DNA from 4 places in the Peribacillus sp. FSL E2-0159 genome. Region 4 is predicted to be linked to each of the others. Evidence: riboswitches for the same ligand, from Rfam matches in the RefSeq annotation. Region 4 holds a riboswitch; each other region holds the start of a gene.
The links. Region 4 has a riboswitch for cobalamin ahead of NYE63_RS12540 ((2Fe-2S) ferredoxin domain-containing protein). Riboswitches for the same ligand answer to the same signal wherever they lie in the genome.
Positions count from the first base shown of each region.

Region 1: it holds a riboswitch for cobalamin, as region 4 does, so the genes downstream of both, NYE63_RS27920 (ABC transporter substrate-binding protein) here and NYE63_RS12540 ((2Fe-2S) ferredoxin domain-containing protein) in region 4, are expected to answer to the same signal.
Region 2: it holds a riboswitch for cobalamin, as region 4 does, so the genes downstream of both, nikA (nickel ABC transporter substrate-binding protein) here and NYE63_RS12540 ((2Fe-2S) ferredoxin domain-containing protein) in region 4, are expected to answer to the same signal.
Region 3: it holds a riboswitch for cobalamin, as region 4 does, so the genes downstream of both, NYE63_RS02220 (hypothetical protein) here and NYE63_RS12540 ((2Fe-2S) ferredoxin domain-containing protein) in region 4, are expected to answer to the same signal.

Region 1 is NZ_CP152053.1:5,703,569-5,705,772, reverse strand. It holds partial or broken gene NYE63_RS27925 (polysaccharide deacetylase family protein) at 179-863, shown strand; cobalamin riboswitch at 950-1,125, shown strand; gene NYE63_RS27920 (ABC transporter substrate-binding protein) at 1,299-2,204, shown strand, end outside.
Region 2 is NZ_CP152053.1:2,412,522-2,414,725, reverse strand. It holds gene nikA (nickel ABC transporter substrate-binding protein) at 1-1,199, opposite strand, end outside; cobalamin riboswitch at 1,354-1,543, opposite strand; gene NYE63_RS11935 (aspartyl-phosphate phosphatase Spo0E family protein) at 2,138-2,204, shown strand, end outside.
Region 3 is NZ_CP152053.1:430,677-432,880, reverse strand. It holds gene NYE63_RS02225 (MoxR family ATPase) at 1-654, opposite strand, end outside; cobalamin riboswitch at 852-1,073, shown strand; partial or broken gene NYE63_RS02220 (hypothetical protein) at 1,231-1,772, shown strand; gene NYE63_RS02215 (ABC transporter substrate-binding protein) at 1,776-2,204, shown strand, end outside.
Region 4 is NZ_CP152053.1:2,553,735-2,555,938, reverse strand. It holds gene cobJ (precorrin-3B C(17)-methyltransferase) at 1-527, opposite strand, end outside; gene NYE63_RS12540 ((2Fe-2S) ferredoxin domain-containing protein) at 543-911, opposite strand; cobalamin riboswitch at 1,061-1,252, opposite strand; cobalamin riboswitch at 1,454-1,650, shown strand; gene NYE63_RS12535 (hypothetical protein) at 1,633-1,803, shown strand; gene NYE63_RS12530 (energy-coupling factor ABC transporter permease) at 1,824-2,204, shown strand, end outside.

The DNA of each region.
Region 1 (2,204 bases), 2.7 Mb from region 4:
GATAGTGAAAAAATATAGAGTTTTAAGGATGGCGGCATTGCTGGGGATTTTGATTTTAACTGGATGCTCACAAGGGATTTTAGAGGGGATAGGCACAAAGACGGCTGCACCGATTGCGGAAGATGACATTGAAGTGGCCGAAGCGGCTGAGAATGGGACCGGGCAGGATTCGGGGGGCCAAATCGATACGGGAGACTGGATAACGGCCGAGTCCCCGGTCCAGCTCCCGCAGCATTTCTCAAGGTAATGGCCTCCGGGTTCCAAGGGAGGAATTCCGATCACAGATGGTTTGGCTTCGGGAGAATGGTTACTATACATTATCCCCTGAAGAAGCATTCCTCGTTTTAACCGAGAATCGGATGCCAAGTGAGAAGTGCGTCTGGCTTACTTTTGATGATGGTTATACAGATAACTACACGGAGGCTTTCCCGATATTAAAAGAAAATGATATGAAAGCAACTGTCTTCATGATCGGGAAGTCCATTGATAAAGGTCATCACCTGACTGAAAATCAAATGGTGGAGATGAGCAGGAATGGGATTTCAATCGAAAGTCATACTTTCAACCATTTGGAGCTGAACCGCATGACGGCAAATCAGCAAGAAGCGGAAATGGTTCAATCGAAGGAGCTATTCGACCGTATCCTCGATCAGGACACGACAGTGCTTTCTTATCCGGTTGGCCGTTATAACGAAGAGAGTCTCTGGCTGTCAGAAGAAGCTGGATACAAGATGGCAGTCACTACCGAACCTGGGGGGGCTTTAAGGGACCAAGGGGTGCATGCCCTGCATCGAGTTCGGATCTCACCTGGGTTATCAGTCGAGGGGTTTGCTGCACTGATTGAAAATGCTTCAAATCATTGAAGGTGGACGGCTCATTTCGTACTTGTTCAGAAAAATCATATAATAATCGATTCTTACATGGTGTATAATGAGGGCAGTGAAAATTATATACATATGAACGATTTGGTGTCTTAATGACTTAAAAGGGAAGTTGGTGAAATGCCAGCGCGGTCCCGCCACTGTATATGGGAGCTGACGGCTGTGTACCACTGTATGAGATATGGGAAGGTGCCGTTGACGATGACCATGAGCCAGGAGACCTGCCAGAATTCGTACACCTGTAACCTACGCGGATGGGAAGGTGTGTGGCAGACCCAAGAGTCCGTAATGATATTGTTGCCATGCAAGCATCTTCCGTTTAACGGGAGGTGCTTTTTGTTTTGGAGGCATCTTCCAGGATTGCGTTTTCTTTATTAGGTGGGAAGAAATTAAATGAAAAGATTGTGGGGAATGAAAATGAAGAAAATTTTTGGTCTGATACTGTTGATGTTGATTACTGCAGGCATGATGGTCGGCTGCAGTGACGCTACTGATGAAGGAAAAGAAAAACAGCAAACGAATCATGCTCAACACGAAGCTTTCCCGATTACGATTAAAGATGCGACAGGGGAAAAAGTAACGATAGAACAAAAACCGAAGAAAATCGTTTCGTTGATACCAAGTAATACGGAAGTGGTCTTTGCACTTGGTTTGGGCAAAAAGGTCGTTGGTGTGTCCGACAATGATAATTACCCGGAAGAAACGAAAGAAATTGAAAAAGTTGGCGGAATGGAAATGAACACGGAGCTGATTGTCTCCATGAAACCTGACCTTGTTCTTGCGCATGCATCAAGTGCCCATAATTCAAATGAGGGTTTACAGCAGCTTAAGGATGCTGGAATAGATGTCCTCGTAGTCAATGATGCACAAAGCTTTGACCAAGTCTATGAGTCTATTGAAATGATTGGACAGGCAACGGGAGAACATGATAAGGCAAAAGAAATCGTTGCGGATATGAAAACGAAGCTCAAGGATATCCAGGAAAAGACCAAATCCGTAAAGGAAGAGGATAGGAAGACCGTTTTAGTGGAAGTTTCGCCTTCACCAGAAATATACACACCTGGAAAAAATACTTTCATGAATGAAATGCTTAATATTATTTCAGCGGATAATGCTGCTGCTGAATTGGACGGTTGGGCAAAAATTGATGAAGAGTCGATGATTGCTGCAAATCCGGATGTCATCATTACAACGTATGGTTATTATACGAAAGATTCAGAAAGTGAAGTGACGGCCCGAAAAGGATGGCAAGACGTAAATGCTGTTAAGAATGACCAAGTCTTTGATGTCCATTCTGACTTGGTGACCCGTTCCGGTCCACGC
Region 2 (2,204 bases), 140 kb from region 4:
GTAAATTCTGCGATTGACTTTTGGATGTTGTCTGTACTATTAAACAGTAATTCCAATTGCAATTCTTTTCCGTCTTTTTCTCTAAATGGTTTCCCCTTCACTTGTTTCCATCCAGCATCATCCAATAACTGTTTTGCTTTTTCTGCATCATATTCATAAGGCTCAATTTTAATTTTCGTGTATGGCAAAATAGGTGGAAACAAAGTATCAGCCTTTTTTTCCATACCATAAAAGATCTTATCAATAACAGCCTGTTTATTAAAAGCATGTTGGAGCGCTAACCGAACTTTAAGATCTTTAGTCGCTTCTCTATTTGAGTTAAGAAGCAGCGTTCTAGTAGCTGTAGGTTCTGACAATTTGGTTTCATATTGCCCTGAATTCTTCAAAAATTGGAATGAATCTTGGCTTATGACCCCGTTTCCAAAAATAAAGTCGAGTTCTTTTTTCTCAAAAGCTAATACTCTTGACTCACCGTCAGTAATGACTTTAACAACCACCTTATCTACTTTAGGTTTAGTACCCCAATACTGTTCATTCCTTTTAAAAACTGCAAACTCATTTTTCTTATATTCGCTCAATACCCACGGTCCTGTGCCAATCGGAGACTTGAGTCCGTCCTTAAATGTGTTTTGACTGTCAGGAAAAGCAGCTTCTCCTACAAATCTCAACGGTCTGATGTAAGTTAGTTCTTGAAGAGTTGGATAATACGCGTTGTTCAAAATAAGTTTAAATGTATATTCATCTATTATTTCAGTACCTTTGATTTGGTTAATTAATTCCACCCATTCATGTTGTTTGCGATTATCTAAAATGGTATCAAAGTTTTTCTTAACGATTGCAGCATTAAAGAGGGAACCATCTGAAAATTTAACATCTTTCCTCAGATGGAATACATATTCTTTTCCATCTTTCGATATATCCCAGCTCTCTGCAAGCCAAGGCTGAATTTCTCCGCCTTCACCGTAATAAACAAGGGATTCATATACCATAGCCTGGGAAAAAAACTCATTCGGAAAATATGTGTGTGGATTTAAGTCACCTATATCCCCAGGCCATGAAAAAGTAACAACTTTTTGTTTATCTTTATCTGATGTATTTTCTTGATCTATTGTTGTGTTGCTGCAACCAGTAACAAAAATTGTGAAAATTACTAGTAGTCCAACAAAAGAATGAAATAATTTAGACCGTTTTAAAAACATGTTTTCTCACCTTCAATTATGGAATTTTATCTATTTGAAAAATTACGAAATATAAAAAAGCATTTCCAACCAGATTTAACGGTCAGAAATGCTTATAGTTTAAGAACAAATTCGTCTTCTAGCACTCTAACACCTCCCTATCTCCCGTAGGTTTAACAGCATTTTTAGAACGGGCAGGTTTTCTGACTTAGGTTCATCATCTCCATGCGTCTTCCCGGATATTATCCAGTGACTTTCTTGCATAGGACTCACCAATACAGCGGCGGGACCGTGCCGGATTTTGCACCGGCTTCCCTTTTAAATATTCGCTATTAAACGAATATACCCATTCCAATAAAATATGAAATTTTCCCTCATCTTCATAGTAAAATATAGTGCTTGTCCATCTTAAAATTATTAAGTCAAAACCTTTTGATGCTTCCTTAACACTTTAATAGTTTCATCTCTAATTAATTTTTGATAAACTCAGCAACTAATCATTTCCATCCTAGAAATAAACTAAAAACAGTTTGTAAAAAGGAGAACAACTATCTATTCTTAAGAATTTAACAAATATTAAAAACTCTCCTATATTATACGGTTTTACGATTACAACTCTCTAAAAATGGATATTAACTATATGAAAATAAAATCAAAAAGTTTACCTAATACAAATTATATTCCTTATCACAAATTTATGCCATATCAAATTAAGATCCTGATGTTTTTTAACGGTTCGTTTTGTACGGAGGCAATAATCTTATACAAACAGTTATTTGTAACGACATATATGAATGATAGTGTGTAGATTTTTCATTTTCAGATTTGTATTGCTCCCTCCCGAATAAGCTGTTTTTATAAGTGAATACTCACTTTTTTATTTGAAAGCAACCTAATTTATGTAATAATAGATTCATAACAAAAAAAGAAAGTACTTGAGGGATTCTACATTGGAGAGTATGGAAGAATTACATGAAAAAATTGAGATATTGAGGAAAGAATTAATAACTACGGGATTGATATATG
Region 3 (2,204 bases), 2.1 Mb from region 4:
TATCACCGCTTTTACCTCAGCCTGTAATTCTATCAATTCATCCAAGGTGATGACGGATTCCAGTTCCTCTAGCGGTGCTGTGTATTGAACCCTATGAAGAACCTCTATCTCTTCTTCCACACCTGGATAGCCCATTCTCATTTTTAATAGGAATCTATCCAATTGAGCCTCCGGAAGCGGATATGTTCCCTCGTACTCGATCGGATTTTGTGTCGCCATTACGAAGAAGGGCTTCTCCAATCCCCTTGTTACACCATCAATCGTCACACTTGCCTCTTCCATGGCTTCAAGCAATGCAGACTGAGTTTTCGGCGAGGTCCGGTTAATTTCATCAGCTAAAATAATATGTCCCATTATCGGACCTGGCCTAAAAATGAATTCTTGTTCCTTAGCATTGAAGATTGAAACACCAGTAACATCAGAAGGAAGTAAATCAGGTGTGAATTGAATTCGCTTAAAGCTTGCACCTATTGATTTTGCCAGTGCCCTTACCATGACTGTCTTTCCCACACCCGGAACATCCTCCAATAAGACATGTCCACCGGAAAGGAGTGCCACGATGCTTAGTTCTGCTATATCCCGTTTTCCGATAATCACCTTTTCGATATTCCCTAGAACCATTTCCAGTTTTTGATTGACCTGCTTATAAATCATTCTCTACCTCCCGAGATTCACAGATTCACATTATCACTATTATTTCATACGTTTTCAATATCACGTATTTTACATTAAGATCCAATTAAACCTTACATTGTAAGTTTACTAGATATTCGGTAAACCATAAACGAATTTGTCTAAAAATATTAATGCGGCTTAATGAAAAAGGTATGGTAAACTGTTGCTAAGTGAATATGAACCTTGCAGAAAAAGGTGCTGCCTTGTCAGCTTAATAGGGAATTCGGTTTAAAACCGAAGCTGTTTCCGCAACTGTAAGTGCTAATGAAATAAGATGCATACCACTATTTGAAGACGGTAATCGTATGCCGATTACCGTCCATTTAACCCAAATGGGAAGGTTCTTAGAGTAAAATGACGCACAAGCCAGGAGACCTGCCTTCATTCATCGTATTATGCTCTTCGGAAGATAGGAGATTGTACGGCTCTCCCATCTTTTTTCTACTACAGATACATAGATGCCCGAAGCCGACCAAACCTCTTGGTCGGCTATTTGTTTTGCTGGAAAAAGCAATACGGAGGTCATTCACCCAATACGAAAAAGGAGGAAGAGTTATGGCAAAGAAAGACTTTCGTTTTTTATGCTACCCATACATGCGACCGTATCAACCGTCGATTTTGAAATCCGTACAAACTCATTGACGACACAAATCGGCTTGGCCGCCTCGCTTACTGAGGATGTCCCCGAAGTATACCGTGACTTAATGGAACTGTTGCCCATGGCTTACCATTTAAATGGTTCAGTTCGTGGGAAATTAGCCATTACCGGCGATGATCTCGACCGTTTAAGTGCAATCTACGACCGGTATGTCGCTGAAGTGAAAGATCGAATCGAAACGTTCGTCCTTCCACAAGGCTCAACCGCAGCATGTACTTTGCATACTTGCCGAAGTGAAGCCAAAAAGTCCGTGCGTGCTTTACACAAGGTAAGTCTGGAGAGGGAAATTCCAGGAATTCTATTTGATTACGCTCACTTGCTTGCAAATGTATTATTCGCGATGGCAGTCTACGTCAATAAGCAACAGGGGATCGAGGAGATTCCATTTATAAGTAAATCATACCCAACCAAACCCACGAAAACGAAAACGGAGGAATAAATAATGAAGAGAACCCTACGATTCAGTTGGATTTCCATGCTGATGCTTACCCTTTTCCTTTCCGGATGCGGAGTAAACGATGATCAAGCCGCACCGGATAATAAAGATACTAAGAAGGCCGAAGAAATCAAGGACTATACCGTTACGGATGATACTGGTAAGAAAATAAAATTCGAGAAAATCCCGGAAAAAGTCGTTTCACTTCAGCCAAGCAATACGGAAATTTTATTTGCCCTTGAACAGGGTGATAAAGTCGTTGGTGTGACAGACTTCGATAATTATCCAGAGGAAGCAAAGAATATCGAACATGTTTCTGACTCTGTTAATATCAATGCAGAAAAAATCATTGCCTTGAAACCTGATGCCATCATAGCTTATACCATTGGTGATGAAGCGACACTGAAACCACTCGAAGATGCCGGCATCCCTGTG
Region 4 (2,204 bases):
GTCCGCCTGCCGCTGCGCGGATTATACAGGGCAATGACAAAGTCTGCCATTGCAGCTGCTTCAACCCTTTTAGCGATCAGTTCCCAAGGAGTTAAATGATCACTGAGACTGATCGTACACGAATCGTGCATGACTGGTGCCCCAAGTAAAGATGCACAAGAGTTAATTGCCGAAATGCCAGGAATGACTTCAATGCCCACTCCAGTTTCTTCTTTCCAGCCTTTTTCAATCAATACTTCATAAACCAACCCAGCCATTCCGTAAACTCCGGCATCCCCGCTGGAAATTACCGCAACTTTCTTACCTAGCTCCGCTTGTTTCACTGCTTCCTGTGCACGTGATACCTCTTCAGTCATCCCCGTACTAATAATCGTTTGATCTGTGAGCAGTCCCTGAATGAGTTCAACATAGGTTTTATAACCAATGATGTAGTCACTTTCTTGAAGGGCTTCGACAGCACGTTTGGTAATGTGTTCAAAATTCCCTGGCCCAAAGCCCACGACGAATAATTTACCGTTTGTACTCATTAAGACATCTCCTTTTTACGATTTGTTCTTTGAAATACCCGTATGAGCAGGAAAATCTGGATTCGGTGTCATTTCCCCATCATTGAATTGGTAGATCATTTGTGGAACAAACTCCCCATCATCAATATGGCTGACAATTTGGCGACCGAAATCAGGCGTTTCCACTCGATACCAGTTTCCTTGAGGATAGGCAATCACAACGCAGGCATCCTTACATCTTCCGTTACACCGTGTCCTGGTTGTATGGATTTTCAAATCCAGTCCTTTGGAAGTAATTTCATCGCGAATCGCTTGGGTTACTTCTTCCCCGCCCTTCTTCATGCAGCTGCTTCCATTACAAATCAACAGATGTGTATTTGTACCCATTAAGTTCCAAGTAGTCATCTTCTTCCTCCTGCGTTCAGGGAAAAGGCAAAATAAAAAACCTTAACATAAGAGTCAAGGTTTAAAAAAACTATATGAATGAGGAGCCCCAGGCAAGAATGCCCAATCTCCCAAAATCGTCATAGTCCTTCTACCTTTCCCTCCGAAAAGTATCATGCAATTTTAAAAGCAGGTTTCCTGGCTTACGCTTCATTTTACTTTGTCCCTTCCCGGCAACAATGCCAGTGGCTATCGACAATTTCATCAGCGTTTACAGTAGCGGGGGCTGCATCGGATTTTCACCGATTTCCCTATTATCCCTTGGTTATTCACACAAGAGCACTTTTAAAATTTAATATTTGGTTTTAATATACATTTCTAACTAACTTTATCTATCATATAACAACTTTATCAAAATTCAATAGTTTATTCCGACTGTTTAGAAAAGTTTAATAGTGTATATCCTTCCCACAAGCCTTTCCTTGCAACAAACTTAGTCAAAAAAAAAAGATAGTGTAGCTGGAATTATTTCTTTATGGTACACTATACGAGAATTTTCTAAATAATTACATAAGTTTTATGGTGTTGAATTTTTCGGAATTCAGCTTAAAAGGGAAGCCGGTGAAAATCCGGAGCGGTCCCGCCACTGTAAAGGGAAGTCCTATTACTTTAACTTTAATCCACTGTCAAATGAGATGGGAAGGATGTAATGGGATGATGAACCAAAGCCAGGAGACCTGCCATGAAGCGTGAAACTGTTTCAACCTACGAGGATGGGTGTGCGGATCAGGCAGAAAGGCCCATGGTTGGTTTATGCTGCAAAATTCCTGTTCATTACGCACTTCTTTCCTTTGAGAGAAGTGCTTTTTATGTTGGGCGCGCCTTTCTTGTCAAGATTGATCAGAAAAATTAAAAGTGTTGAAAGGAGAAAGAATGAAAAGAACCAATTGGAAAATTATTTATTTTGTCATTTTACTGCTTTTTGTCCCAAAAAGGGCAATGGCCATGCATATCATGGAGGGCTTTTTACCCATTGAATGGGCTATATTCTGGTGGGCCGTTACCCTTCCATTTTTAATCTTGGGTTACCGGTCCATTAGATCCAAGGTAAGGGAAAACCCAGAAACAAAAATGATGCTTGGCCTATCGGGTGCATTTGTATTCATTTTATCGGCCCTAAAGATTCCTTCCGTTACGGGAAGTTCTTCACACCCTACCGGAGTTGGTTTGGGATCCATTTTATTCGGACCATTGGCCATGAGTGTCGTTGGCTCCATCGTTCTGTTATTTCAAGCTGTTTTACTGGCTCACGGT